4 regions of the Paucilactobacillus nenjiangensis genome follow, and region 2 is predicted to be linked to each of the others. Evidence: riboswitches for the same ligand, from Rfam matches in the RefSeq annotation. Region 2 holds a riboswitch; each other region holds the start of a gene.
The links. Region 2 has a riboswitch for thiamine pyrophosphate ahead of tenA (thiaminase II). Riboswitches for the same ligand answer to the same signal wherever they lie in the genome.
Positions count from the first base shown of each region.

Region 1 (7,801 bases), 350 kb from region 2:
TTCTTTACACTTTCAACCTGGTCAATCAGTTACGCAACCACTAACCTAGGATTTTCAAACAAAGAATTCTTGCTAATCTTAATGGGATCAATTCTCGTCTTCACTGCTATGATTCTTATTTCATCATACTTGGCTGATTTCTGGGGACGCAAGAAAATGTTGATGACTACCGCTGCATTACTCGTAGTTTTCTCATTCGTTTTCCCTTACTTCTTAAGTGGCACGCACAACGTGGCCGGTGCCGTAGCTTTCCTTGTAATTGGATTCTTCTTAATGGGAATCATTTATGGCCCTATGGGAGCTTTATTACCAGAACTATTCTCAACTAAAGTTCGTTATTCTGGTTCTGCCCTTGCTTATAATCTAGCCGCCATCGTTGGTGCTGCTTTTGCTCCAACAGTTGCAACTTGGTTAGCTGCTAACTGGGGTATCAAATATGTTGGTTTATACTTAGGCGTAATGTCAGTATTATCATTCGTTGCCTTTGCATTTACTAAGGAAACAAAACATGTTGACTACACCGAATAATTAAAAATAATTATCATGTACTAAAAAAGCTGTACTCCGTGATATACAAGGAGTACAGCTTTTTTAATCACCCGCACGGGGATCGAACCCGTAACTCAGCCTTGAGAGGGCTGCGTCTTAACCAATTTGACCAGCGGGCAAAATTACTATACTAGTATAGCTATTTATTCGCTCCGTTGTCAATGGTATTCAGGCTATTCAAATGATAATTCCAATAAATATGTGTTTTTATCAATAATATGTGAAGTCGTGACCCAGACATCATGGAAATTAGGGATTTCTTGATGCGTCATTTGGTAATAATAATCAAGCAAGTTACCATTTTTCGCTACAAAATCTGGTGTAAATCGATTAACCATTAATTTTTGTCTAGGAAAATAGATGTCTGCATCTGCAACCTTAATTGAATCTGGTATATTGAGTCTAATGACATTCGTATATTCCAACGGTTGTCGGTTAATTACCTCAGGATGTTGTTGCATATACGTTAAAACATGATAAATTGAATCTGAATTACTTGCCATAAACTTTTCCCCTTTCAACTCACCCACAATTATAGCAAACAACCCTTAAAAGATTAACTGATTAGTCTATAGCTATTGAATGTGAATTTCCAATTCTGTATAATATTATTGTTGAGGAAACCTAACGTCTTATTGGGCATTAGCCAAATTGGTAAGGCACCGGACTCTGAATCCGCAATTTACTGGTTCGAACCCAGTATGCCCAATTGTCAGCAACTAGTCTCCCAAGGCCAGTTGCTTTTTTTATTTCAAGTAACCGTACTCAATTCAAATACTGGAGGTATTTAATGGCTCAATGGTCCGTCGTTTTCACCTTTCATAATACACAAACTGGTAAAATTAATTCATACTTATCCAAATACGAAAACACTACTTCTAGAGTAGTCAATAATATTGATTTTAAGCAATTTCAACAAATATGGGATTCCGCCAATCTATTGTCACAAAAACAACGATTACAGCAAATTTTGAATGATAAATTAGATGATGTCCGAGAATCTATCCAAAAATTCCGTTTACCAGACGATGACGCTGATATCAGGAAAGTCTATGCCCAAAGTAGAGTTCTAGCGTTACAAAACGGTTTTTTAGCTGGTATTGCCAAATTACAACTGAACTTTGATTCAATTAGCAACTTGGCATCTCAACTAAAACAAATTAATGAACAACATATCGAATTATTGAAAGATTCATATTAAATTAATCGTCCGCAAATTAAAAAACTGAGGTTACACCAAAGGTATGATTTAGTGTATTCCCAGTTTTTTTGTGTTATGCACATTTATTTATGCTAACATCACGGAGACGTATCTAATTAATTTCACTACTTAAATTTCTTTAGGTGCATGACTCGGTTGTAACTTTAAAATATCATTCAATGTTGCTAACAGGCTCGCTTGTGAGGTTTGATATTGATCAATCTTACCTTTAAATTGATTATCAAATTCATCTAATCCGCCACGTACAAACGCCATTTCATATTGAAAGACCTCATTATATTGAGCGGTAACTTTTTCCAATAAATCAGTTTGGTTATCAAGTTGAAGAGCCATTTGAATCGCCCGAAAATCTGAATAGGCTAGTTCAAATTGGACTGCAATGGCTCGCATAAATTCGTGTCGAGCTTGAATGTGTAAAAAATGATGTTCAGTAGTCCATTGTAGATTTGAAATTGATCCTGTCACATCTAACATTAAAGATCCCCCCATCTATAATTCTAAGAATTCACCATGATCAGATAGAGCTTTAAAGAACTGTGGTACTGTTTCCGTTCTGCTCCAGTCACGTTGCCATTCGCAAGCTAACTGCGCAAATGATGTAAGTTGAGCACCCGCCTGTTCCACGCGGCTTAATGCTGCTTCGTGAGCTTTCACGCTTGTACCTCCAACTGCATCCACAATTGGATATACTTCATAGCCCTCACGTAACGCATCAATCGATGGGAACGTTAAGCACGCCTCTGTCCAAAGTGCCGCAATGACAATTTTCTTGCGACCGGTGGCTTTCAAGGCGGCATTAAACTCTTTATCCTCCCAGGCATTAATCGAAGTCCGATCGTAACTCGTAACACCATCTAATTCAGCTTTCAATTCTGGAATGGTTTCTTTATTCCGCCCAGTCGCCACATTCACAGTCGAAAGGATGATTGGAACATTATAAATCTTAGAAAGCTTAGTCACTGCGATAATGTTATTAATCAATTCACGACGATTCATCGATTCAATTGATTGAACCTGAACTGGTTGATAATCAATGATAACGAGCACACTATTTTCTGGTGACAAAAGTTCTTCTTCAGCAACAGTACGTTTTGGATAACTTGTCATAACTATTCCCCCAATTTTTTAATTCAACAACACTTCTTTTAACAAAACCAGTGTAACAGCTTACATCCAAATTCATAATGATAAGGTTTTCATAATATTAATGGTACAAAAAGGCAGCATCAGGGTTTAATTGATGCTGCCAAAGTCTTATTTTCGAAAAAAGTTAGAATAGTCTTTTTTGTCTTCAATATTAAATTCAATCATTTTTCCAATTAATTCATAATCGATTTTCGCGTCAAAAGGAACTCTTACTATATTTGGAGTATGAGTATAACCGGTTTTTTCAATTTGCGTTTCAAATTTGCTGATTGTGACACTTTCTGGGGTAAAAGCAAAATTATTTTTGGCGACGCTAAAGCCGATGATAAAAGTACCGTGATCAGTAAACATTGGCTGTTTCCAAGCAATTTTACCACCCAATTGTGGATATGTTTCACTTACCCAATCAAGTACTTTTTCAAGTACCATACGATGTTCTTGATTATCAAGTTGATCTAAAAATTCACTATAAAATGCCATAACTGCCTCCCATTGCTCTAATTAATTGCTAACTGAGTAAAGGATACCAGACTATTAACGTCACTCAAAACATAATGCAATGACATCATCACGGGAAATGCTAAAGCGGGAATTACCAATAAACTAACAAGCGAAAAAACTGTAAAATGATATTCTTCAGGGGTATAGTCTCGATCTTCCTTAATTGGAGTTATTCGAGGTAACATCCCCAATCCATTTTTCAAGGCATTGAAGCTTACCATTGTCACTGCCGTGGTGCCCAGCCAAATATAAGAAATAAACCAACCTTCATGATTCACTGACGGAGTCGCTAATTTTGCCGGATTACTTAGCCAAACAATAAAGATTGCCACTAACATACTAATTGCAATCACTTCAAGCATCCAATTAATTCTAACTCTAGTGTTAATTGATAATTCACGCATATTTTCACCTCTTCATTTACTAAACTAAGAGATTATAGCACGAATTTCACTAAGTAGACATAGTTAAATGCTAAAATGTAACAATCATGAAAACTTGTACCTATCTATTTTTGTATTATGAATTATTGAAAACGCTTTTTTGATTGTGAATATTAAAATAAAAAATGCCCTGTGAGAAAATTAACGTTTTCCACAAGTCATTTTTTGCACGAGCCTATTTGATCATCAGTTATTCAACGACCACCTTGGTCCCAACGGGAATATTTTTATAAATCCATTTAGCATCGGGAATTGTTAACCGAATGCAGCCGTGAGACGCGACTTTGCCTAATTTTTTGGCTTCGGCTTTGTCATAGGTACCGTCTTGTTTAATGGGAACAGTATGAAACAGGTACTCCCCGTGGTTTTTAAATGAAGTCCAGTAATTTGCGCCCTCATTTAAATTGGCATTATAAAAAGTAGTCCCTTTTTCATTTTCAATACTAAAGGTCCCAGTCGGGGTAGAATTATTTAATCCCGTTGAACAATACATGGTGTACAAAACTCTTGAGCCATCTTTAATGTAAACGCGATGCTTTCGAATCGAGACGTCAATCCATGCATTTGGATGATTTTTTAATTTAGGATAGCTTTTAGTTTGTGATGGTTTAGTGTAATCAACCGTCTTAGCATTAATCACATTGACATAAATGCCGTAAGCCAGTCCAATCGCCACCACAATCAAAAGACATTTTTTGATAAATTTCAACATGATGATATTAGTAGCCTTTCGTGTTCAGAGCTGGTTAACTCTATCTACATTTTACCATGAACGTCTTCATCCACTCTCTTCGCCTGATTACTTTAATAAAATTTATCTAATTGGGGTACGATGACCGTTTTCCACATGACTTTTAAAATTCCATAGCCAATTACAACTCCGACTAACGCGCTCAAGAAGAAACTTGGAATGAAAATCCAAAGTGCACCTTTGGTTCCTAAAAATAAACTAGCGACAGGGTAAGCAACGATTGCTCCAATAATACCGGTCCCAATTAGTTCTCCAAACACAGCAAAAATTAATTTTCTCGTTTTCTTAAAAATCCAGCCAGAACAAAATGCACCAATCATGCTTCCAGGGAATGCGAGAATCGTTCCTGTCCCCAATATATTTCTAATTAATGAGGTTAAAAAAGCTTGAGTCAGTGCTGCCCATGGCCCTAAAATCACCCCAGAAATTAAGTTGATTAGATGCTGCATCGGTGCAACTTTGGCAACCCCAATTGTAAACTCAAACATGCTACCACCGACTACACCAAACGCGACGAACAAGGCGGTTAAAGTTAACCGGTAAATTCTTTTATGCATAAAAATAGCCCTCCTAAGTGATTTTGCACACTAGAAGAGCCCTAAGTTTAGAGTTAGGTTCTAACACTTTCCTCCGCTGGTATCATCCAGATCAGGTTCAAGGGTTCGAATTGAATCGTCTCAGCCATTTGGCGCCCCTAGTGTGATTGATATTTATTTACTCGTTGAGGATACCATTTTTACAAAATTTTGTACACCATATTGCAAAGTTACTTGTTTCAACTATAATTACCCTATTAACTATAAAGGAGCGCCCTCATGAAAAATATTCTAGTTCTTCATACTGGTGGTACCATTTCGATGTCGGAAAACGATTATGGAGCCGTTGATACCAATTCGAGTAACCCGTTGATGAAGCAAGCGAACCTCTCTGGTGAAGATTTCCATGTGACTTCAAAGGAATTTATGAATCTCCCTTCACCACATATGACACCAGAAACAATGTTGACGTTACAACAAGAAATAAAACAAGAATATGAAAAATTTGATGGCTTTGTGATTACTCACGGAACCGATACCCTGGAAGAAACTGCTTATTTTTTAGATTTGACACTAAGCTCTAATAAACCAATCGTTGTTACCGGGGCGATGCGTTCATCAAATAGTATCGGCTCAGACGGGCTGCATAACCTAATTAGTGCAATCCGAATTGCCATTAATAATGAATCCCGTAATCGTGGTGTTTTGGTCGCATTAAATGATCAAATTCACGCCGCTCGATTCGTGACGAAAGCTCACACAACGAATGTTGAAACTTTTGAATCACCTAGCGTTGGGCCAATCGGTGAAGTTTTACATGACACAATCGCCTACTACTTCAATCCTAAACCAATTGCCCCCATTCAGATTAATCAGGTCGTTCAACAAGTCTACCTGTTGAAAGCCTACGCCGGAATGGACGCTGATTTATTCAATCACGTGGCGAAAAAAAGTGGGAATGGTCTGATCATCGAAGGTACTGGCGCAGGAAATTTGCCACCAACTGTCCTACCAGCGCTTCAAAAAGTGATCGACCATCAGATTCCAGTCTTTTTAGTTGCTCGTGGTTATCGAGGCAATGCAGAGCCCGTCTATACTTATGAAGGTGGCGGTGAACAGCTCGTGAAGATGGGCGTTAACTTTGTCCATGGTTTAAATGGCCAAAAAGCCAGAATTAAGCTGCTGATTGGGATCTCTGCTGGACTATCAAATGACGGCTTAAAAGAATATCTATCAAATAATTTTTAACTAAAAAAGCAGTCCAATTCGGCTGCTTTTTTGATTTTACATATTTAAATTAATTATTTTTGGCGACTCTTTAATTCTTCACCAATTGCTTCAAAGCCTGGTTTCCCAAGTAATCCAAACATATTGGTTTTGTATGCTTCAACCCCGGGTTGGTTAAATGGATTAATACCATTTAAGTAGCCAGAAATACCAATCGCAACTTCAAAGAAATACATTAAGTAGCCCAAACTGTATTCATCTTGCTTAGGAATCTTGACAGTCATAACTGGTACGCCACCATCAACGTGCGCAAGGACAACGGCTTGATATGCCTTGTCGTTCACATAATCCATGGTCTTACCTTGAAGATATTCAAGGCCGTCTAGGTTCCCATCTTCACTAGGAATAACAACGTCGTTCTTAGGTTCGGCAACTTTGACAACTGTTTCCATCAATGTACGACGACCTTCTTGAATATATTGACCTAATGAATGTAAATCAGTTGAGAAGTTAGCTGATGAAGGATAAATCCCCTTTTGATCTTTACCTTCAGATTCGCCGGCCAATTGTTTCCACCATTCAGCAAACATCATCATAGTTGGTTCGTAGTTTTCAAGTAATTCAGTTGTATAACCTTTACGATATAAAATATTACGATAAGCAGCATATTGATATGCTTCATTTTTGTTGAGGTCGGTGTCGACATATTCATGTTCAGCGTCACGAGCGCCTTCCATTAATTTGTCGATATCTGCACCGGCAGCTGCAATTGGCAATAAGCCAACGGCCGTCAGTACTGAGAAACGACCACCAACGCCGTCAGGAATAACAAATGATTCGTATCCCTCAGAATTAGCTTCAGTTTTAAGTGCACCACGTTCTTTATCTGTCGTAGCATAAATCCGCGCTTTAGCACCATCATCACCATATTTTTTAATTAACATTTGTTTGAAAATACGGAAAGCAATTGATGGTTCAGTAGTAGTTCCTGATTTTGAAATTACGTTAACAGAAAAATCACGATCTCCAATTAATTGAACCAAATCATGTACATAAGAAGAACTAATTGAGTTACCAGCAAACAAAATTTGTGGAGCTTTACGGTCTTCATCTGTTTGTGCTTGGAAAAAGGCGTTATTTAGGAAGTCAATTGCTGCACGAGCTCCTAAGTATGAACCACCAATTCCAATGACAACCAATACCTTAGAATCTGATTGGATCTTTTGAGCTGCTTTTTTGATTCGAGCAAACTCATCTTTATCATAATCAGATGGGAGATGTAGCCAATCGATATATTCAGAACCTGCACCGGTGCCATTACGCAACTGATCATCAGCTGCTTTCACCATTGCTTGCATCTCACCTAATTCGTTAGGTTGGATAAATGTACTAAGATTAGAACTATCAAATGAAATATGAGCCAAAA
Region 1 is NZ_CP043939.1:1,676,178-1,683,978, forward strand. Features, by position in the region: gene F0161_RS08635 (MFS transporter) at 1-528, shown strand, start outside; tRNA gene F0161_RS08640 (tRNA-Glu) at 596-668, opposite strand; gene F0161_RS08645 (hypothetical protein) at 723-1,052, opposite strand; tRNA gene F0161_RS08650 (tRNA-Gln) at 1,186-1,258, shown strand; gene F0161_RS08655 (hypothetical protein) at 1,340-1,750, shown strand; gene F0161_RS08660 (hypothetical protein) at 1,880-2,245, opposite strand; gene F0161_RS08665 (hydrolase) at 2,261-2,878, opposite strand; gene F0161_RS08670 (iron chaperone) at 3,026-3,397, opposite strand; gene F0161_RS08675 (hypothetical protein) at 3,415-3,822, opposite strand; gene F0161_RS08680 (L,D-transpeptidase) at 4,052-4,573, opposite strand; gene thiW (energy coupling factor transporter S component ThiW) at 4,666-5,169, opposite strand; TPP riboswitch at 5,221-5,318, opposite strand; gene F0161_RS08690 (asparaginase) at 5,428-6,396, shown strand; gene F0161_RS08695 (glucose-6-phosphate isomerase) at 6,450-7,799, opposite strand.
Region 1: linked by a shared signal. The riboswitch ahead of thiW (energy coupling factor transporter S component ThiW) and the one ahead of tenA (thiaminase II) in region 2 are both predicted to bind thiamine pyrophosphate.

Region 2 (7,801 bases):
AACGATGGTGAATTTAATTGGGAGATTGGCATGGAAAATCCGACCAACTTGCAGCGGATACTGGCCACTTATCACCTCACCAATGACGCGGTCGCCACCTCTGGTTTTAACAAACGCGGGCTGCATATCGAGCGACCAGCGGCCAATGATTTTCGCCAATTAACCATCATCGGTGATTCGCTGACGACGGCGGATATTTGGGCTACCGCTGGGCTAAGTATGGCAGCGACTGACTTTAAAAGGTTGTCTGAGTTACATCAATTGTCGGGAATGGTCGTCTATGACGATTTATCGGTTCAAGCATTTGCAGGAGGTGAGTGGTTCGATGCTCAAAAATTATAAATTTGGTAATGGCCTAGTCTGGCTTTTAATTATCTTTGTCTTGCCGTTGCCCTTGTTACAGGCCACTTACTATGAACTTCCTGCCTTATATCATGACACCTTGATGCCGATTCAATTCGGAACGTTGGCCTATATTTGGATGTTGGCCGCGATTTATTTAGCGACGCGTCCGCGGTGGTTGGACCGCTTGATTGGGTTACCGTCAATGTATTTAGTTCACGGCATCATCAGTATTTTAGCGATTGGATTAGCCTTCGTGCATAAGCTCTTGCTGCCTTCGAGTGGCTGGATTAAATGGACTGGTGATTGGGGTTTGTATTTATTTATCGCGGTCGGCGTGTATTCACTGATCTTCTTAGCTGGTTGGCTCACTAATCGCGTGCCAGTTTTAAATCACCTCAAGCACTGGTTAGAAACGTTGTTCCAACATGAAATCTCAGTTTGGTTGCACCGGCTGAATTTAGTGGCGACCGCCTTGGTGATTATTCACGTCATCTTAATTCCATACATCCTGGCAATGCATAATTATATGATGTTATTTGGAGCATATACGGGAATCGTGGCGCTGAGTTATTTGGTGAGTGTTTATCGAGTGCATTTCCAACAGCCAACTGGTGAGTTAATAGAACTCGACCAGCTAGCAGACAATGTGGTGCAATTAAGCGTAAAGATGCCGCGGTTGCGGCGGCAATTTCAAACGGGGGACTTTGTCTTTATCGCCTTTCCAAATTTACCGGGGATGAAGGAACCCCATCCCTTCTCACTAGCGAATAATCCACTGGCTGATGGTCAACTTGAATTAATTGTGCGTGAGGATGGTGATTTTACGAAATCATTGGCATCAGTACCAATTGGAACGCCAGTTAAAATATTAGGTGGCTACGGTCGTTTTCAAAATTTCATTGATGAACATCCGGGTACACAACTAGTGATGATTAGTGGTGGCATTGGTGTCGTGCCGTTATTGTCCCTTATTAACCATAACCTTGAGAAACCCATTCATATTTTTTATTCCGTCCAAAAGCAAACCGATTTCTTGCACCTAGATCAATTTGATTATTGGAACACCACTCCTAATTTTTCTAGTCAGCTGCAAGTGGGCCGATTTAAGGACGCACAACTTGAAAACTATTTAGCGACTATTGATGTGAACCACACCATTTTTCTCGTTTCCGGGCCGGCCGCGTTAGGGCAACACTGGCAACGCTTTTTGAAAAAACACGGTATTCGGGGATGGCAAATTTATTATGAAGAGTTCGGTTGGTAATTACCTTAATTGACAACCCCACTGTGACGGTCTATTCTTAACTTAAATATCTGGGGTGCCAACTTGGCTGAGAAAATACCCATCGAACCTGATCCACGTAATGGTGGCGTAGGAAGTTAGAGAGTGTGAGACACAACGTCTAGCTAGTGAGCACTAACAATGGAAAATTTTGAGTTTGTTTTTTAACTCATAATTTTACGAGTTAGGTGAACTAGCTGTTGTGTCGAACACGTTTCAACCAACAAAAATTCGATGAAGACCCCCAGATAAAAACAATTTCTGGAGGTCTTTTTATTTTGACAAATATTAGCAATGAACTATTTGATATCGCCCAACCGGTTTGGAATTTAAGCTACCAGCACCCTTTCATTACTGAACTAGCGGCTGGTCAACTACCTATCGAAAAATTTCGGTATTATCTCAAACAAGATCGATATTATTTAGAACAGTTTGGTGATTTACATGAAAAGATTGCCACTTTGATTGATAATCCGGCCGACAAAGACATTCTGTTAGTTGGAGCAGCCAGTATGCATGATGGTGAAACCGATATTCGTTCGACAATGTTCCAAGAAATTGGCATTACCCTAGATGAAATACAACAAACACCAATTGCCCCAACCGCGTATAGTTATGTGACCCACATGAACTACGAATTAACTAATGGCACCACCGCTTCTGCCGTGGCCGCCCTGTTACCTTGTTACTGGTTATACAGTGAAATTGGGCATCGTCTCATTCACGAGAAGTCCCCTGTGCCAATTTATCAAGAATGGTTAGACAGCTATGCCAGCACCGAATTTGATACCGGCACTGACCAAATGATTGAACTCGTCAATCACCTCGGCGAAAATGCCGACTCTGCTGAACAAGCTTTGATTAAAGATTCCTTTTTAAAGAGTAGCAATTATGAACTGAACTTTTGGCAAATGGCTTATACAATGGAAAATTGGGCCAGCTAATTAGTTAATGTATTCGCTATTCAAAATGTGCTGTAATGGTTTTCTCTTAATAGTTTTCAGTACCCCATTGCCAGTATATTTTTTAACGATATCTTTAAATTTACGACGTGAAATATTACTATTTTCTTTAATAAATTCACCCAATTCATTATCTGTAATGCCATCTGTAGTTCCACTGCTGGTAAATAACTTAGACTGCAGAAAGATATATAAGATATTGGATTCATCATCATTCATATCAGGTAATTTTTGTTTCAATTTCTCCAACCCGTTTTGCAAAGTCTGCATCCGCAAACTAAATTGGTTTAACACCTCAGTTTGACCATCAGCGATAATTTCAAGCATTCCTTCAATAAAAAGGGTTAGCTCTGCACGATTTTCACTATTACCAGCATCCCTAAATAACCGATAATAATTCTGAACATGGGTATGAATTGATGTTGAAATTGATAAACCTGTAAATACATCCAATTTATTTGATAAGTATGAGGATAATAAGTATCTTCCCATCCTTCCGTTGCCATCTCTAAATGGATGAGTATTCTCAAACATAAAATGTGTAACAATGGCTTTAACAATTGGAATTACATCATCGTCATTATTCATAAATGTAATCAATTGTGACAACGCCAAACTAATATCTTGCTCATTGTCCGGAGGCAAGTGAACTGTGTTATTCTGCCGACCAATATAAACAAAACTATCACGAATAATATTCACATCTGGTAGTGAGTCTTTCGATATTTCACCTTCCAATAGTTGATCGTATATTTGCCTAAAATCAGATAAATTATTGATCTGCCTTTGATTGGCTTGCAGCGAAGCTTTGTATTGCCGGATTGTCGACTCTAAACGTCTATGCTTATTGTCAACTTTGGTGTCAGTATCCCAAACAATGGTACTAATTTCTTCAGGATTAGTGTGCACTCCTTCAATTTCATTTGAGAAAAATATTTCGTTTGTCAGCATGGAATACGTATAACTGTTAATCGCAACAGTAGGTATTTTGTTAGTATAAATTAACGCAGATATTTCTGCTGATTGCTTTCTGACCGTATCTAATAACATAAGGATTTTGGGCGTGACCATCCAAAAGATTGGGTCATTAAACTTTGCCACACTTTTCCCATTTAAAATGCCCATTTCTAAGCTTTCTTTATTTACTAGACGTGGAAACATCGCCGTCACAGTTGCTGAATAATCGTTTATCCGATGCAAATATTCAGCGTTTATCTCTTCTTCACTTAGGCTTGAATGACCATTTGATCCATATTTAAATGTACTCAGCAATTGATAATTTTTCATGATTACATTACCTCTCATTTCTCTAAATTACCAAAATGGGCCTTTTGGTCAAATAGAATCATTTGTTTACCTACCTATTTTACCAAAATAGCTGTTTTGGTAAAATAGAACACTCAATTTCACTATCTATTTTGCCAAAATAGACCATTTGGTAAAATAGAACGTCAAAAATAATAGCAATTTTACCAATTACGAAGTTTTGGTAAAGTTGATTTCTAAGTCGGCAGTCAAGCGCTTACATTTTTTCTTAAAATTCGCTCCTTTTTGACTAGTTAAACTACTTTGTGTGTTAAACTAGGCGGTAATCATATTAAGTTTGGAGGAATTATAACTTGCAAAGCCTTATTGACACTTATACTTTGAATAATGATGTAAAAATTCCAATCGTTGGATTTGGTACTTGGCAATCCGCTGATGGTGATATTGCGTACAAATCTGTCCAGGCCGCACTTGATGCTGGCTACCGTCACATTGATACTGCAACCGCCTATGGTAACGAAGGCAGTGTTGGCAAAGCAATTAAAGATAGTGACGTTGATCGTCATGATATTTTCTTAACCACAAAGCTTTGGAATGATGATCATGGCTACGAAGCAACTCAAAAAGCTATCGATAATTCTTTAAAAAGTTTAGAAACGGATTACGTTGATTTGTACTTAATTCATTGGCCCAACCCCCTCAAGTTCCGTGACAATTGGGAACAAATGAATGCCGAAAGTTGGCAAGCAATGGAAGAAGCCTACAAAGCGGGTAAAGTTCGTGCGATTGGCGTGTCTAACTTCCGTCCACACCATTTAGCCTCACTTATGAAAACTGCCACGATTACACCGGCGGTTAATCAAAACTACCTTAATCCCTGTGACTTACAACCTGAAGTCACCCATGCAAATGAACAATACAATATTTTAAATGAAGCTTATAGTCCTTTAGGTACTGGTGAACTCCTGTCAGTTCAATTACTCCGTGACCTTGGTGAAAAATATGGCCATAGTTCTGCACAATTAATGCTCCGTTGGTCATTGCAACACGGCTTCTTACCACTTCCTAAATCAACTCATGCTGAACGTATTCAACATAACACCGGCATTTTTGATTTCACAATTGATGATGCTGACATGAAGGCCATCGATGGACTGCATGGAACTACTCGTGTAGCTGACGATCCTGATTTAGTTAATTTCTAAAATTTAAAAAATGAGCTGTCTGATTATAATAATCGGGCAGCTCATTTGATATTTATATGAAAAAGTAACTCAATAACTCATTGTCCAAATGCATACCAACAGATCATACCAACAAGGCCAAATATCGCCCACCAATACCTTGCTAACCATTCCCAGCCATTATTGATTGGTTTATAATTCCATTCACGCCAGCGATGATTTTCATGCCAATCTTTATCAGCTGCATCTTGTTCAAAAAATTTTTTTACCCCATTATTATTGCTAACTTTAGGTTGAACCCCAAGAACTAATTCATCTAATCCGACGTTCAACACCTGAGCCAACATGACCAAATTATTCATATCGGGAACTGAGTCACCATTTTCCCATTTAGAAATTGATTGTCGCGATAAAAATAATTTTTCTGCTAATTCATCCTGAGAAATCTTTTTGGCCTTACGTAATTCAACCAATTTATTTGAAAACTGTGTTCCCTCTTTTGCCATCTTAACTACCCCCATTAATTTATAGATTGATTATAGCAAAGGCTCGATTCTCTGGCCCGCACTTATCAACCATAATGCACTTTACATTTGCGCAACTGGGAGTTGCAAGCCGTGCAGTGTCAGCATTCGTAAGCAAATATTTTTAATTGTTAATTTGTTCATAAAGAATATCCATAGTTACCAAAAGCTCGTTATCATTTACGTTTACAAACGTTGATATAGCAGTTGTTTTTATGATTTGATTGTCATTAATATTCATTTATTAGCAATCTAGGAATGACTAACGGTATACTTGAAACCATTAAAATAAAGTCTTTTCCTAGCAAGCCTAGATAACTTAACACTAGTATAGTTAGCCTTTTATCTATGACAAAATAGGACATCTCCAAACTTGTGGGTTCACTTCAATGTCCTTTTGTATTATTTATATCATTTTGATAAAACAACTTGATATTTTGTTTTTAAATGGTTTGGGTATAGTCCTCCTATATCTCCACTTAAATATCAAATGTTCCATTCTGACCTGGGGTTAAAATTTTTACGACTCCTTGTGGTAATTTTGTCACCAAGTCGTCTGGATTTTGCTGAATCTCTGGAAAAGTATTGTAATGAATAGGTACAACATATTTGGAGTTGAGACGTGTGGCACAAATCGCTGCCTCGGCCGGTCCCATTGTGAAGCGACCACCAATTGGTAGAAAGGCCACATCAATATCAAATGCCTTACCAAAAATGGCCATATCACCAAAATTAGAGGTATCTCCAGCAAAAAAGATAGTTTTATTATCCGCTTTAATTAAAAATCCTGCCGCATCCCCCGCATACTTAAGCTTTCCATCGACGTTGATACTCGAAGAATGTTGAGCGTGCATCATTTTAACAAACCCGAATGGAAGGTTAGCACTTCCACCCAGATTGATTGGATAAGTGATGGCACTTTCCTTTTCGGCATAATAAGTTAATTCCGGTACCGCAATAATAGGAGCTTTGTTTTTCTTAGACAAGGTAATCATGTCCCCGTTGTGGTGGGAATGTCCATGAGAAACAAAGATAAAATCGACGGGGTAATCCACTGTAATATCCGTTTGTGGGTTATTGGTGATGAATGGATCAAAAATTAAATGTAATCCATTTTGCAATTGTAGTTCCACACATGAATGTCCGTGATAGATAATTTTCATAGCAAATCCTCCAGTCTAAAGTGTCTGAATTGTTCGGGAATGATAATACCAGCGTTTACCAACTAAAATTAATTCGTGATTTACCGCCACTATGTTAACAATTTTATTGTGACTTGGATCAATAATTAGCATCTTAGTTGTGGCATAAGCTTCATTTTGTGTTATCGATGTAATAACCGAATTTAAGGTAAGATGAATTGATTCCGCGGGCTCGTTTCCCCAGGTTTGATGTAAAAAAGTATTCATTTGATCAAGTGAAATCGTTGATTTATCTGGCAAAATAATGGTACCGTTCGGAGTAAATAAATCTAAGTATTGTTCATAATTTCTCTGACTTGCGAGCTCATCAGCTTTAACTAAGAACGCTGAAACTTCAATAAATGCATTACTATCCATACGCTTTCCCCTCCGACGTAATTGTATGCGAAAAGCCAGTAAATTTCTAATTTAAACCCCCGTCTGGTTACACACTTTCCTTCTAATCAGGTTCAATAAGTCAGTTCTCTCACTTAACTTCAATCCATTAATCAGGCTCCTCCAAACAAATTACTCACCTAATCTCAAATTGTCATTATCCACAACCCGGATAATGTCAATTTTTTGATTATTGCTCGTAATCTACCCGTCTGGTTACACACCTTCCTTCTTCTGTGTTATACTCACTGTTGGCTCAAAAAGAGCTAAATGTAAAAACGCCTTTGTAGAACGAATAGGAAGAAAAAATGAAAACATATAATGATCGCACCAAAAGTAATGCAGTTAACATGGAAGTTGGAACAAGATTTCCATTAACTATCAAACAAATCGGAATTAATGGCGAAGGGATTGGCTATTATAAACACAAGATTGTCTTTATCCCCAACGCTTTACCCGAAGAATTAGTCACCGCAGAAGCTACTGAAGTGACTGACCGCTATATTCGTGCCAAGATTCACACCATGCGTCGCGAAAGCCAACACCGAGTTCCTACTCGGGACAGTTACGCTGAAGAAGTTGGTGGTTTTGAACTTGAGCACCTATCTTACCCACAACAATTAAAATTCAAACGTGACCTCGTCATGCAATCACTTGAAAA
Region 2 is NZ_CP043939.1:2,025,416-2,033,216, forward strand. Features, by position in the region: gene F0161_RS10325 (FAD:protein FMN transferase) at 1-342, shown strand, start outside; gene F0161_RS10330 (FAD-binding oxidoreductase) at 326-1,609, shown strand; TPP riboswitch at 1,651-1,741, shown strand; gene tenA (thiaminase II) at 1,906-2,571, shown strand; gene F0161_RS10340 (Fic family protein) at 2,572-3,876, opposite strand; gene F0161_RS10345 (aldo/keto reductase) at 4,209-5,060, shown strand; gene F0161_RS10350 (helix-turn-helix domain-containing protein) at 5,138-5,545, opposite strand; gene F0161_RS10355 (metal-dependent hydrolase) at 6,043-6,726, opposite strand; gene F0161_RS10360 (nuclear transport factor 2 family protein) at 6,742-7,122, opposite strand; gene rlmD (23S rRNA (uracil(1939)-C(5))-methyltransferase RlmD) at 7,449-7,801, shown strand, end outside.

Region 3 (7,801 bases), 670 kb from region 2:
CAAACAGTTCCCGCTGAAGATGGACAAGAGGCTGATACAGTCGTTCAAGTACTACAGGCTGGTTATCAGTTAAAAGATCGAGTTTTACGTCCAGCAATGGTCGTTGTTTCCCAATAATTAAAATAAATAAAAATAAATAAGAAGAGGTAAGTTTAACATGGCAAGTAATAAGATTATCGGAATTGATTTAGGAACTACAAACTCAGCTGTTGCTGTAATGGAAGGTAATGAACCTAAAATCATTACTAACCCAGAAGGTAGCCGGACAACACCATCTGTTGTTTCATTTAAAGATGGCGAAACTCAAGTTGGTGAAGTTGCTAAACGTCAAGCAATCACAAATCCTAACACAATCGTATCAATCAAGAGTCACATGGGTGAAGCTGGTTATACGGTTGAAGTAGAAGGTAAGAAGTATACTCCACAAGAAATTTCAGCAATGATTCTTCAATATTTGAAGAAATATGCTGAAGATTATCTTGGTGATGAAGTGACACAAGCCGTTGTTACGGTACCTGCATACTTCAACGATGCCCAACGTCAAGCTACTAAAGATGCTGGTAAAATTGCCGGCTTAGATGTTAAGCGGATTATCAACGAACCAACTGCATCTTCATTGGCATATGGTCTCGACAAGCAAGATAAAGATGAAAAAGTGCTTGTATATGACCTTGGTGGTGGTACTTTTGATGTTTCCATCCTTGAATTAGGCGATGGCGTGTTCCAAGTACTTTCAACTAATGGTGATACTCATTTAGGTGGGGATGACTTTGACCAAAAGATTATCGACTGGCTTGTTGAAGAATTCAAGGCCGAAAATGGCGTTGATTTAGCTCAAGACAAGATGGCCTTACAACGTTTGAAGGATGCTGCTGAAAAGGCTAAGAAGGACGTTTCTAGCGCTAACGAAGCTACGATCAGTCTTCCATTTATCTCGGCCGGTGCTGCTGGACCACTTCACATGGAAAAAACTATGAGTCGTGCTAAGTTCAACCAATTAACTGTTGATCTTGTAGAACGCACAAAACAACCAGTATTGAACGCTTTGAAGGATGCCGATTTATCATTTGGCGACCTTGACGAAGTGATCTTAAATGGTGGTTCAACTCGTATTCCAGCCGTTCAAGAAGCTGTTAAAGAATTAACTGGTAAAGAACCTAACCACTCAATCAACCCTGATGAAGCCGTTGCAATTGGTGCTGCGGTTCAAGGTGGTGTCTTAACTGGTGATGTTAAGGATGTTGTTTTACTTGATGTTACGCCACTTTCACTTGGTATCGAAACTATGGGTGGTGTGATGACTCAATTGATTGAACGGAATACTACTATTCCTACTTCAAAGAGCCAAACATTCTCAACTGCCGCTGATAACCAACCAGCTGTTGATATCCATGTGTTACAAGGTGAACGTCCAATGGCCGCTGACAACAAGACACTAGGTAACTTCCAATTAAGTGATATTCCTGCTGCTCCTCGTGGTGTTCCACAAATTCAAGTTACATTTGATATCGATAAGAACGGTATTGTAAATGTATCAGCTAAAGATTTGGGTACTAACAAGGAACAAAAGATTACCATCAAGAGTAATTCAGGACTTTCAGATGACGAAATCGATCGTATGATGAAGGAAGCTTCAGAAAACGAAGAAGCTGATAAGGCTAAAAAAGAAGAAGTTGATTTGAATAATGAAGTTGATCAACTATTATTCCAAGTTGATAAGACTTTGAAAGACCTTAAAGGTAAAGTTACCGATGAAGAAGTCAAAAAGGCTGAAGATGCACGTGATGCATTAAAGAAGGCTAAAGAAGACGGCAACACCGAAGACATGAAGACCAAGAAGGACGAATTGAATGAAATCGTTCAAGAATTAACTGTTAAGTTGTATCAACAAGCTCAAGACGCCCAAGGTGCTGATGGAGCAGGTAGCGGTGCAGCTGATGGTTCAGATGGTAAGAAGTCAGATGACAATACCGTTGATGGTGACTTTGAGGAAGTAGACCCTAAAGACAAGAAATAAATTAAGTGTGACAAAGCCCGTCTAAACAATGAGTATTAACGATAAATAATAAAATTTCTGAACTTGAAATTTGTATTATTTAAGTTAAGCGGAATTGATTGGGCTTTGGAACCGGCCAAGAGTTGAAGTTAGCGAATTTAACTGACTTTGAGAGCTGATTAATAATTTGATAGTAAAAGCCAAAGTCATGTACTTTGGCTTTTACTTGGTACTAGACTTTATGGTATAACTAAGGGACTACTTTATAACGGAGGATCCAAGAAATGGCAGACAAAAATCCATACGATGTGCTGGGCGTTAGTAAAGATGCCTCTCAAGACGAGATTAAAAAAGCATATCGTAAATTATCAAAAAAATATCATCCTGATTTGAACAAAGAAGCAGGAGCTGAAGATAAATTTAAAGAAGTTAATGAAGCTTTTGAAACAGTCGGTGATGAACAAAAACGTCAACAATATGACACTTATGGTTCAGCTGGATCACAAGGTGGTTTTGGTGGAGGCGGCGGCTTCGGCGGTGGTCAATATCAACAAGGCGGTTTCGGTGGCGGTGGATTTGACGACATCTTTAGCCAATTCTTTGGTGGCGGTGGTCAACAACGTCGTGATCCATCTGCCCCTCGTCAAGGACGTGATTTACAGTATAATATGACTTTGAAGTTTGAAGAAGCCATTTTTGGTAAAACCACAACTATCAAGTACAACCGAGAAGCATACTGTGGAACTTGTGATGGTACTGGTGCAAAGCCAGGTACTTCACCTGTAACTTGTTCTAAGTGTGGCGGTAGTGGAACGATTGATGTGATTCAAAACACGCCTTTAGGTCGGATGCGTTCAACCCAAACTTGTGATGTTTGTGGTGGGACTGGTAAAGAAATCAAAGAAAAATGTGAAACTTGTCATGGTTCTGGCCACGTGTCAGAACGTCATGAATTAAAAGTTGATGTTCCAGCTGGGGTTGATGACGGCCAACAAATGCGTCTTCAAAATCAAGGTGAAGCCGGCGAGAACAAAGGCCCTTATGGTGATCTTTACATCGTCTTCACAGTGACTCCAAGTCGTGAGTTCACACGTGATGGAAATGATATCTTCTTTGATCAACCAATCTCGTTTGCACAAGCAGCGCTTGGTGACGAAATTGAAGTTAAGACCGTTCATGGGGATGTTAAATTAAAAATCCCTGCTGGTACTCAAACTGAGACTAACTTCCGCTTACGTGGTAAGGGAGTTCCTCGTGTGAATGGTAACGGTAATGGGGATGAACACGTTAAAGTACGTGTTGAGACTCCTAAGAATATGAACAAACAACAAAAAGAAGCACTCCAAGCATTTGCTGTTGCTTCCGGACAAAAAGTTTCTGGTGTCAAAAAAGGTGTCTTTGATAAATTAAAAGATGCGTTTGATGATTAAAAACTAGGTAATCTTTCTGCCGATTAACTTCTGAGCACTAACGAAAAATATCTCATCGTGATTTTCCATAAATCACGATGAGATTTTTTGTATTATTCGAAAAAGTTATGTGGCAAAATTCGATTAAGTGCTATAATTTGCGTATTCAAATAAATTAACCACTAGGAGTGCCAATTTAGTTTGGCTGAGATCATGAAAATGAAATTCTGGAACCTGATCTAGTTGATGCTAGCGTAGGAAAGTGGAGCAAATATTCATTGATTTCATCCTTTTCTATGTTGAAGAAGGTGCATTTTTTTTGCACCAAATAATTGGAATGGAGAAAAAATCATGGCAAATGCAGTAATGGCAATTCAAGTTTTACCTGAAGCAGATTCAACAGATGAATTACTCCGACTAGTCGACGTGGCAATCGCAGAAATTAATGCAACTGGGATGTCATATGAAGTCGGGGCTTTTGAAACGACGGTTGAAGGTGACCTAGATGATTTAATTAAATTAATTCATCAAATGCAATTATCAGTCACCAAAAGTGGTGCGCCAAGAATTAGTAACTATATCAAATTATCGTATGCGCCAACAGAACATATTTTAACAACTGATGAAAAATTAGCTAAGTATCGGGATGTAAACCGTAAAAATAGTGGAGCTGAATAGCTGGAATAACTAGTAGATTGTTCTTGATTGAAAGTCAGAATAATCTATTTTTTTATAAGGTTGATTAATGACGTGACTCCACGGTTTAGCGTATACTAATAGTATATTATCGAAGTGAAAAGGGGAATACTATGAGTCATTTTTATGAGAGTTTTCATCCAAACAATTACAACATTTATTTAGATATTAATCGGGCCACCAAAACGATTACTGGTAAGACCATTATTCGCGGTGAAGCCTTAGCGTCATCGATTTCAATCCATCAAAAATATTTGGATATTAAAAGTGTCCTCGTTGATAACCAAGCTGCCATCTTCAAAATGCGAGACGAAGCAATTTTATTGCCAGATGTTAAAACTGGCGATATCGAAGTTATCATTGAATATTCAGCCAAGTTAACCGATTCAATGATGGGCATTTATCCGTCATACTATGAAGTTGACGGCGAAAAGAAACAACTAATTGGGACTCAATTTGAAACAACTTTTGCACGTCAAGCATTCCCATCAGTTGATGAACCAGCAGCAAAAGCGACTTTTGATTTAGCCATTAAATTTGATGAACATCCAGGCGAAACCATTATTGCAAATATGCCTGAAATTCGGGTGGAGGATGGGGTTCATTATTTTGAAACGACCGTCAAAATGTCAACTTATTTAGTCGCATTTGCGTTTGGGGAAATGCTAAGTAAATATACGACCACTGAAAGTGGCGTAAAAATTGGTGTTTTCGCTACGAAAGCCCATCAAGCCAAAGAACTAGATTTTGGCTTAGACATTGCCAAACGTTCAATTGAATTTTACGAAGATTTCTATCAAACACCTTATCCATTGCCACATTCATGGCAATTAGCCTTACCAGACTTTTCTGCTGGAGCAATGGAAAACTGGGGCTTGGTGACATATCGAGAAGCATATTTGTTGATTGATCCAGATAATACCTCATTATCTACTAAACAACTGGTTTCGACGGTGATTTCACATGAATTAGCGCATCAATGGTTCGGTGATTTGGTTACAATGAAGTGGTGGGATGATTTATGGTTAAACGAAAGTTTTGCCAACATGATGGAATATGTGGCGATTGATGCCCTTGAACCTGACTGGAAGATTTGGGAAAGCTTCCAAACCTCTGAAGCACCCGCCGCCTTGCAACGCGATGCGATTGATGGTGTTCAGTCAGTGCACGTTCAAGTTGAAGACCCAGCTGAAATTGATTCATTGTTTGATGGTGCAATTGTCTATGCTAAAGGTGCCAGAATGCTAGTAATGGTTCGTGCTTTAATTGGTGATGATGCACTGCGAAAAGGCCTAAAGAATTATTTTGCCAGTCATCAATTTGGTAATGCCACCGGCGCAGATTTGTGGGCAGCATTAGGTGAAACATCCGGGATGGATATTGGTAGGATCATGCAATCATGGTTGGAACAACCAGGTTATCCCGTGGTTAACGCTAAGGTTGTTGATGGAAAATTGACAATCAGTCAGTCACAATTCTTTATTGGTGAAAATGAACCCAAAGCACGGCAATGGCAAATTCCATTGAACAGTAATTATGCTGAAGCGCCAGCAATCTTTGCTGACACAGAAACCACCTTGGGTAACTATCAACAGTTGCGGTCACAAAATGGCGCTCCCTTTAGATTGAACGTAGGGAATAACTCTCATTTCATCGTGAAGTATGATGAGAAGTTATTAGCAGATATCATTGAACATGTGGATGAACTAGATTCAATTTCACAATTACAATTGCTGCAAGACCTGCGCTTATTAGCTGAAGGTGGCCAAATTTCCTATGCAACTGTCGTACCATTATTGGGTCACTTTATCACGAGTCCCTCCAATATTGTTAACTCAGCGCTCTATAGTTTAGCGAATGATTTGAAAAAATTTGTGACACCGAATTCAGTTGCAGAGCAGCAATTACAAGCCTTCTTTAATAAGATGAGTGATAATCAAGTCAATCGCTTAGGTTGGCTCCCAGTTGATGGTGAGACGAATGATGATCAATTAACACGACCATACGTCTTGAACGCAACCTTATATGCTGAAAATCAAAAATCAATTGAGATGGCCCATCAGATTTATCAAAATAATGCCGACAAAGTAGCTGATCTACCGGCAGATGTGCGAGTATTTATTTTGAAAAATGAGATTAAAAATTATGGTAATCGTGATTTAGTCAATCAAATGTTAACAGCTTATCGACAAACAGCTGATGCCAGTTATAAGTCAGACTTAAGGGTTGCAGTAACTAGTACCCAAGATGCAGACTTGATTAAACAAATTGTGACCGAATTTAAAAATGCAGAAACGATTAAACCTCAGGATTTACGGGCCTGGTTCCGTGGAATTTTGGCCAACAGTCATGGGGAACAAGCTGCCTGGGATTGGATTCGCAATGATTGGGATTGGTTAGAAAAAACTGTCGGTGGAGATATGGAATTCACCACTTACATTACGGTAATTGCCGGTATTTTCAAGACACCAACTCGGTTGAAAGAATTTAAATATTTCTTCTGGCCTATGCTTGAAACACCTGGTTTAAAACGTGAAATCACGATGGACTTAAAAGTGATTGAAAGTCGGGTTAATTTAATTGCAGCGGAACAAGTTGCAGTTAATCAAGCAGTGGAAGCACAAATTAAGTAACTATCTGAGAGCTTAGGTAATTTCTAGGCTCTTTTTTAGTTACCAGCAAAAAATGGTAAAATTGACTTGATCTAAAACCCGTTTCATAGAATAAACTATGTGAAAATGCTAAAGGAGTGGTTGAGATGGTTAAACATATATTTTCAGACATGGATGGGACGTTACTGAACGAAGTAGGGGCGTTGAATGAGCGAAACGTCGAATTAATTAAGCAAAGTCAGATTCCATTTACACTAGTTTCCGCACGTGCACCCATGGAAATGGAGTTTGCCATGACGGCATTAAATCTCCAAGGGCCTCAAATTGCCTTTAATGGTGGCTTGATATTTACAGGCCAAGAGAACAATAAAAAAATCATTGATCAGCATTATCTCGATTATGATGCAACAGAAATTCTGCTCACTCAAATCAAACAACAATTTCCCAACGTGAGTCAAAGTTTTTATGACTTAGACGATTGGTATACTGAAAAAATTGATGACGGCATTAAATTAGAATCCGGTATGACCAATATGGTGCCACAAATTGTGAGTATACGAGATTATTTAAGTGATCCAACTCATCATACGTTTAAAATTATGTTGATCTCGTTTGATAGTGAAGAAATGAAACGATTAAAACAATTTGTCCAAGAATTAGGTATTTCAGGCATTTCGGCTCAACAAGCTGGAGCAAATTATTTTGAAATCACGGATGGTCAAGCCAAAAAGTCGCATGGGATTAACTATGTGATGGAACAGGAACATTTGACGAAGATTGAGACAGCGGCCTTTGGAGATGGCCACAATGATTTACCAATGCTAGAAATGGTTGGTAATCCAATTGTGATGGACAATGCCGCACCAGAAATTAAAACAATTGCCAAATATATCACTAAAAGCAATATTGAAGACGGAGTTGGTTATGGAATCACACACTATCTTCAATAAATTCAATTTGGAGATGTGACATGACGAATATTCATGATATTGCCAAGAAAAGTGGCGTTTCAGCTTCAACGGTTTCCAGAGTGTTGAATGGTAAAAACTACGTAGCCAACTCGACGCGTTTAGCGGTCGAAGCGGCGA
Region 3 is NZ_CP043939.1:1,350,759-1,358,559, reverse strand. Features, by position in the region: gene grpE (nucleotide exchange factor GrpE) at 1-117, shown strand, start outside; gene dnaK (molecular chaperone DnaK) at 158-2,017, shown strand; gene dnaJ (molecular chaperone DnaJ) at 2,281-3,426, shown strand; TPP riboswitch at 3,580-3,683, shown strand; gene F0161_RS06945 (thiamine-binding protein) at 3,757-4,083, shown strand; gene F0161_RS06940 (M1 family metallopeptidase) at 4,215-6,734, shown strand; gene F0161_RS06935 (HAD family hydrolase) at 6,860-7,663, shown strand; gene F0161_RS06930 (LacI family DNA-binding transcriptional regulator) at 7,684-7,801, shown strand, end outside.
Region 3: linked by a shared signal. The riboswitch ahead of F0161_RS06945 (thiamine-binding protein) and the one ahead of tenA (thiaminase II) in region 2 are both predicted to bind thiamine pyrophosphate.

Region 4 (7,801 bases), 660 kb from region 2:
TTGTAATTTACGGTGATCATTATGGCATTTCTGACACCGAAAATAAGAAGTTAGCTAGTGTCCTAGGTAAATCTTCTGATACTTGGACAAGTTACGATGACGCCCAAATGCAACGGGTTCCATTAATGTTCCTTGTGCCAAATTCTGGTGGCAAAGGTGGCATTTCACACACATACGGTGGTGAAGTTGATGTCTTACCAACCTTGATGCACTTGTTAGGCATAAGTTCCAAACGATACATTCAATTTGGGACCGACCTCTTCTCGAGTGGCCATGATCAAGTGGTTGCCTTTAGAAATAAAGACTTTATTACTCCAAATTACACCAGTATTTCGGGAGTAATTTACGATAATAGTACCGGTAAGAAAATTACGCCAACTGGCAAAGTAAAGAAAGGACTGGAAGCAGATCAAAAGAAAGTTTCCAAGGAATTGTCATTGTCTGATTCACTGAATACCAAGAACTTATTGAGATTCTACACTCCAAAGGGCTTCAAGTCCGTGGATGCATCCTCATATAACTATTCAGATGGTCTCGACAAAGCAATTAATATTGAAAAGAAACTAGGCACCAAATCAACCAGTGTCTACTCTAAAAATAACAATAAGAGTACGGTTGATGAATACTTCACCGATGCTCCAGAAGCAAATACTGCTTCAACAGATTCCAACCGGATTAAGATTACCAATCCAGATGATACACAAAACTAAATTGTGCCAAATTAAAACCATCATTCGCAAATTGAATGATGGTTTGTTTTATTTTTGATCTAAATGCATGGCCGTACTGTGTAATTGCGAATTTTTATCTGGATAGAGTTTATTCATAATTGCAGTCACTGCAGTTGGTCCTTCACCAAATGCTGTCGCAATTAACTTAACTTTTCCCGGATAAATCACGCCATCCCCAATGGCATAAACGCCGTCAATATTAGTCATCATTTCTGAACCAACCTTAATGTCATGACGTTCTGATTCCAAATCGAGTGACCAAGCAGTTAACGCTTTGTTGTTCGAAGTGAATCCATAGCTTACAACGATATCGTCCACCGTTAATTGCTTGGTATCATCAGATTTCATCTTCTTCATGGTTAGTTCTAATGATTCATCAGCGTTTTGTTTTAAGTCCTTTAATAGATAGGGTACTTCTAGTTGAACGCTTGATTTCTCAATCGCCGTCACCATATGTTCTAATCCACGGAAAGTTTCACGGCGATGCATCAAATAAACTTGACTAGCCACTGGTTCCAGCATCATCGTCAAATCTAAGGCAGCATCCCCACCACCAGCGACTAAAACTCGCTTGTTGCGGAAATGTTCTTTTTGTTTAATAAAGTAAAATAAATGCTTATTTTCGAGTTCATCAGCACCGTCCACGGCTAGTTTGCGAGGATTGAATGCCCCATTGCCCAACGCAATAATGACTGTTTTAGAATGAGTTGTCCGCTTATCAGTGACAATTTCGAATTGATCATCTTGCTTGATTACATCTTCAACCGTCTCGCCCAAGCGTGCTTCAACTTTCACTAAACGCATTTGTTCTTCTAAATTACTAATCAATTCATGCCCTGGAATATTGACTGAACCGGCCACATCCAAAATATGTTTTTCTGGGTATAAGGCGTCCACCTGGCCACCAAATTGTTCCAAGCTTTCGATTACTTGCACTTTCATTTCGCGCAAACCGGCATAAAAACTGGCAAACATTCCTGCTGGCCCACCGCCGATAATTGTTAAATCATAAATTTCTTCACTCATCTTAATTTGCACCTTCCTAATGTTATTTTCTAGCTTAACCTACTGACTGTTTCAATGTCAAAATCATTTTGACAATTAAAGAAACTCATCAAAGTTTAATTTGTTTTTCCAAGGTTAGTTGTTTATGATTGAAGTATGTAATGGCTTACATTAAATAACTCGGAGGGATTTACATGGCTACAAAAAAAATGATTCTTGATTTAGATACTGGTGTTGATGATGCCTTAGCAATTGCTTACGCACTAGCTGCACCAGAAGTCGATTTGATTGGTATCGTGAGTTCGTACGGCAATTGTCTCGTTGAACAATCGGCTGAAAATAGTTTAAAGCTACTTGAAATTTTGGGTGCAACTGACGTACCTGTCTTTATCGGCGCTAGTCACTCAAGTACTACTGATCATTTTGATGTAATGCAAGTAAGTAAAGATATCCATGGTAACAATGGGATTGGTGAAGTTGAATTACCAAAGGCCAAACGCCCTGTTGAATCACAAACGGCGGTCGACTTCTTGATTGAAGCCGCCCACAAATACACCAAAGATTTAATTTTCGTGCCAACTGGTCCAATGACCAACTTAGACGCCGCACTCGCTAAAGATCCGGCCATTGCCAAATTAATTGGCAACGTCACCTTTATGGGTGGTGCCTTGACCGTTGAAGGTAACGTGACTCCATATGCCGAAGCTAACATCAACCAAGATGCTGAAGCCGCTGACCGTGTAATGCGTAGTGATTTAAACATTGTGATGGTTGGATTAGATGTTACATTACGAACATTACTCACGAAAAATGAAACTTCAACTTGGCGTGAATTAGGCACGACAGCTGGTAAAGCCTATGCTGATATCACCGATTTTTACATTGATGCCTACTACAATTTGGGTATCGATAAAACCGGCTGTGCCCTTCATGATCCATTAGCCGTTGGGGTTGCGCTTGACGCTTCATTTGTCGACACAATCGATCTTAATATGAAAGTAACCTATGACGAAAACAATTATGGCCGGACCATCGGGGATAACGCCCGCTTAAATGATGCGACTACCAATGTCAAAGTTGCAGTCAACGTTGATAAGGATCGTTATCTCGGTGTCTTCATGGATTATTTAACTAAACTTTTCAAGAATCATTAATTTGCTTTCTGCGAGATAATAAGTTATATTTGCATTAATCAAATATTACATCTGGGGTGCCCACTTGGCTGAGATATACCCATTGAACCTGCTCTGGTTAATACCAGCGAAGGGAGATAACCTATATTTAACTCGACTAACAAATTTGTTAAGCGACTCTCCTTTTAAAATTGGAGGGTCGCTTTTTTCGACTTTCGAGTTATATAGTTATTGATTAAAACGTGTGGAGTATTTAGTTACTCACACACTCCTAATGTTATTTGATAATACACTTTTGGAGGGTTCTATTATGAATCTAAGCAATCATTATCACGTTCGCGACATTATTTTTATCACTTTAATTGGTATCGCCTTTGGTGCCATTTTCATCAGTACTAACTTTATTTATAACTTTTTGACAGTCGTCTTAACACCAGTTGGTTTAGCACCAATGGCTAATGACATTAACATGGGAATTTGGGTAATGGCCGGTCCACTGACAGGCTTTATCCTTAGAAAACCAGGTGCTGGTTTCCTAGGCGAATTTTTAGCGGCAGTTGGTGAAATGTTCTTCGGTGGCCAATGGGGTGCTTCAACCCTCATTTCCGGTGCCATTCAAGGAATTGCTTCAGAACTTGGTTTCACTTTAACCGGTTATAAAATTTACAATTGGTTCTCACTGAGCCTATCATGCCTAACAACTACGATTGTCACCTTTGCGTGGGATATGTTTAAAAACGGTTATGCTGAATTTCATTTTGGCATGCTCATATTGCTTTTCGTCGTTCGCTTTATCTCAATCTTCTTCTTTGGCGGCATCTTAACCAAAATGATTACAGCCCTTCTGGACCGCAGCCACATGTTAGCGAAGTTTGGTGGTTCAAATGTCTAGCATCGACATTCAAAATTTGAATTTCAATTACCAACCCAATTCGACAACTTTATCTGACGTCAATGTCCAATTTGAAATTGGTCAATTTTCTTTATTAGTTGGTCCATCAGGAAGTGGTAAATCCACCTTGCTCAAAATTTTAACCGGGCTGTTGCCTGAATTTGGCGGTGAAATCGTAAATGGAGTATTTTCAATTCCAAATCAGTTGAAAGTTGGTTTGGTTTTCCAAAATCCTAATCATCAATTCACCTTGGATACACCTCGGCATGAACTTGAATTTGTGTTAGAAAATTTGCGAATTGATCCAAAACTAATGCCCGCTAAAATAAATGCAGCATTGGCATTTTGTGAAATTGAATCATTGATTGATCGTCAATTAAACACGTTATCCGGTGGTGAAAAGCAAAAGGTCGCCTTAGCCATCGTGATTGCAATGAACCGCGATATTATCTTATTGGACGAACCATTTGCCAGTATTGATCCGCAATCTAGAGCTGAATTAATTGCCAAACTCGTTACTCTTAGAGACCAGCAACAAAAGACAATCATTATCGCAGATCATGACTTGTTAGGTTATAAACAGGTCGTGGATCACGTCTATACGATTCATAATCAAACGATTCAGACGCTTTCTCGTGAAGATGGACTGCAATTACTGACTGACTTTGAAAAACAAGTTCCTGCCATCACTTCGACTTTACCCATCGCTAACCTTGAAGTTGCCTTTAATTTCGACGAATTACAGATTCAAATCCAGCAACATGCGCTATTGTCACAGTCATCATTACAAATACCTAGTGGCAAAGTCACACTGATTACGGGTGAAAACGGAATTGGTAAATCAACCCTCTTCCTATCAATGGCCAAATTGATGAAGTTTTCAGGCGAAATTCAAATGAATCAAACCAATATTCAAAAAATTAAGGCCAAAAAATACGCCCGAGAAGTTGCACTAATTTTTCAAGACTCAGAAAATCAGTTCTTGACTGTCACCATGCGTGAAGAAATTGAACTCAGCAAGCAACACCGTAAGTCAGATTACTTCAATGATGCCATGATTACCTCGTGTTTAACCCAATTGAATTTAAATGAATTATTAGATCAAGTAGTTTACACCCTAAGCGAAGGGCAAAAGAAGAAATTACAAATTTTATTAATGATAATTGTCGAACCTGAAGTTCTCTTATTAGACGAGCCACTCAAAGGACTGGACATTGATTCAATCCACCAAATTGTGACGATTCTAAACGCTTATCGTGCTGAACACCAACAAACGATTGTGATGATTAGCCACCAATTTAGCGGCTTAAATCAATTTGTCGATTACCATTTGAACTTTGCCAACCAAAAACTAACTTATGTGGAGACTGTCTCATGAATCCTAGTTTCAAATTAATCTTAATCATCTTGATTTCCTTTGAGATTTCATTTACTCGTAGCTTAACCGCCAACTGTGTGTTAATCGCGGTCTGTTTAATATATTTGATGATACATAAGATTAAGCTCAAGACGCTTGGTATTGTTTTGTTAATTCCAGTGATTCCGGCAGTAGCGCTCAGTATCACTATTGCATTTTTCACACCAGCACAAGATTATCACTTTGCCTTAGTGCTATTCTCTCGGATGTTTGCCTATGTGTTACTTGGAACTTCATTCACGTTGATCAATTCACCAATAGAGTTGGCACGCTCACTCGAACAAAATCTTCATTTACCATCAAAATTTGCTTACGGTAGTTTAGCTGCCTTTGGTGTTTTACCCAAGATGAAATCAACCATCTTAACCTTACAAAAAGCGGCCTTGATGCGGGGGATTACCTTATCATATTGGTCACCGAAGTTATATTTCAAAGCACTATTAATCGCAATGAACTGGTCTGATGAACTAGCTCAGGCGATGCTTTCACATGGCTACGTAGAAGATACCACACGAACCTACGCCGCTACGATTCCCATCAAATCCACTGATTGGGCGTACATGATTGTTCCTATATTAATCATTCAACCCCTCTTATTTTTGTTACCTTGAGCTTTTTAATACCCAACGACGTATAATATTGGTAAAATAAAGGTATACAAATTGAGAGGAGATTTTATCATGGAAACCAACCAATCATATAAAATCGTCAATGGCTTTAGCTACTTAAGTATCTTATTTCTCCCAATCATTTTTCCTTTAATCGTCTGGCTGTTAGCCGGCGACCGTGCAGAAATGAGATACCACGCTATTAGGGCCTTCTGGCTACATTTAATCCCAACGCTTTTAACAATGATTAGTGTTATTTTCATTGGGTCAGTCGGATTATTCACAGGAAACGCAGCTCATGTGGGCTGGCTGTCGATTATCCTGATTGGAATCTTAGCGATCGTTTCTTTTGTTTTATTTATCTACAATATAGTTAAAGCAGTGCAAATCTTCATCTCATAGCCATGTTAAAATACGATTCCACCATGGAGTCGTATTTTATTTCATTATTTTTTGATGCATTTACATCAAAATTAAGCTATAATAATTTCATGGAGGAATAACACATGACAGATGTACTTAGAGAAGTTGGTATGATTGCGCGAGCTTTGGACTCAATCAGTAACATCGAATTTAGGCAACTCAATTTGACCAAAGGACAATACTTGTACTTGGCCAGAATCTGTGAAAACCCTGGTATCATTCAAGAACAATTAGGTGAACTAATCATGGTTGATCGTTCAACCGTCATTCGAGCCGTTAAGCGACTAGAGACCACCGGCTTCATCATAAAAAAAGCTGATTTAACCAATAAAAAAATTAAACACCTGCACCCCACTCAAACTGGACTGGAGGCTTATCAAACTGTCATTAGGGAAAATAATTACTCAACTTGCGTTGCCCTGCATGATTTCACCAATCAAGAACAAGAGCAACTCGAACGGTTGTTAACTCGGGTCAGAAAAAATGTGGCCATTGACTGGGAATTCGTCAAAAAAGGCAATCATCGTCAATATTAGGAGAACAGATGGACTTTAAAATTAAACCAATTAGGCACAATCAACTAAATGAATTACAAGCAATTTCAATTGAAACCTTCACCGCAACCTTTGGTCAACAAAATACAGCCGATAACTTGCAGCATTACTTGGACGACGCATATAATCTGAAAACACTCTCCAACGAATTGCGTAATCCAGATTCATACTTTTATTTTTTGTATGTGGATGAGGCTATCGCTGGTTACTTAAAACTAAATGTTAATCACGCCCAATCTGAAAACATGGGCGGTGAAGCACTTGAGGTGGAACGAATTTATCTGACCAGCAATTACCAAAAATTTGGTTTAGGTAAAAAATTAATTTACTTTGCAGAGCAGCAGGCCAAGCAATTACATAAAAAGTTAATTTGGCTGGGCGTTTGGGAACATAATAATAACGCGCAGCACTTTTATGAACACTTAGGCTTCGTTCCATTTAGTTCACATTCATTTTGGATGGGCACTAATCGACAAACCGATATTTTAATGCAAAAATCACTGAAGGGATAAATCGTGTCAATGAACAATTTAACAACGCAAATTAAAACTACCAAAGAATTAAGCAGTTCAGAATTACTCGCAATCTTGAAAGCCAGAGTAGACGTTTTTGTGGTTGAACAAAATTGTCCTTATCCAGAAATTGATGATAAGGATATCGACGCAATTCATGTCATTTTAACAGAGGGCGAGCAATTAGTCGCCTATGCAAGAATCATCCCCCATGATGACGGAACACATCTCAGTTTTGGCCGAGTATTGGTAGTCAAAGAGTTTCGTAACCAACAGCTAGGACACCAACTTGTAGCAAAAACGATTGAAACGATTCACGAGCTGTATCCCCACCAAACAATCAAAATTAGTGCACAAAATTATATTAAAAAATTTTACGCATCATTTGGCTTCGTTGCCACATCTGACGTCTATTTAGAAGACGATATCCCGCACTTAGATATGGAATTGACAAACTAGTGCTTATACAAATAAATGCCGCTTATCCAACTTAGGATAAACAGCATTTTTTAATTATCTCGGTTTT
Region 4 is NZ_CP043939.1:473,325-481,125, reverse strand. Features, by position in the region: gene F0161_RS02410 (LTA synthase family protein) at 1-710, shown strand, start outside; gene F0161_RS02405 (NAD(P)/FAD-dependent oxidoreductase) at 759-1,757, opposite strand; gene F0161_RS02400 (nucleoside hydrolase) at 1,931-2,890, shown strand; TPP riboswitch at 2,933-3,022, shown strand; gene F0161_RS02395 (ECF transporter S component) at 3,180-3,761, shown strand; gene F0161_RS02390 (ATP-binding cassette domain-containing protein) at 3,754-5,139, shown strand; gene F0161_RS02385 (energy-coupling factor transporter transmembrane component T family protein) at 5,136-5,789, shown strand; gene F0161_RS02380 (DUF4870 domain-containing protein) at 5,859-6,188, shown strand; gene F0161_RS02375 (MarR family winged helix-turn-helix transcriptional regulator) at 6,293-6,745, shown strand; gene F0161_RS02370 (GNAT family N-acetyltransferase) at 6,754-7,275, shown strand; gene F0161_RS02365 (GNAT family N-acetyltransferase) at 7,285-7,734, shown strand; gene F0161_RS02360 (hypothetical protein) at 7,785-7,801, opposite strand, start outside.
Region 4: linked by a shared signal. The riboswitch ahead of F0161_RS02395 (ECF transporter S component) and the one ahead of tenA (thiaminase II) in region 2 are both predicted to bind thiamine pyrophosphate.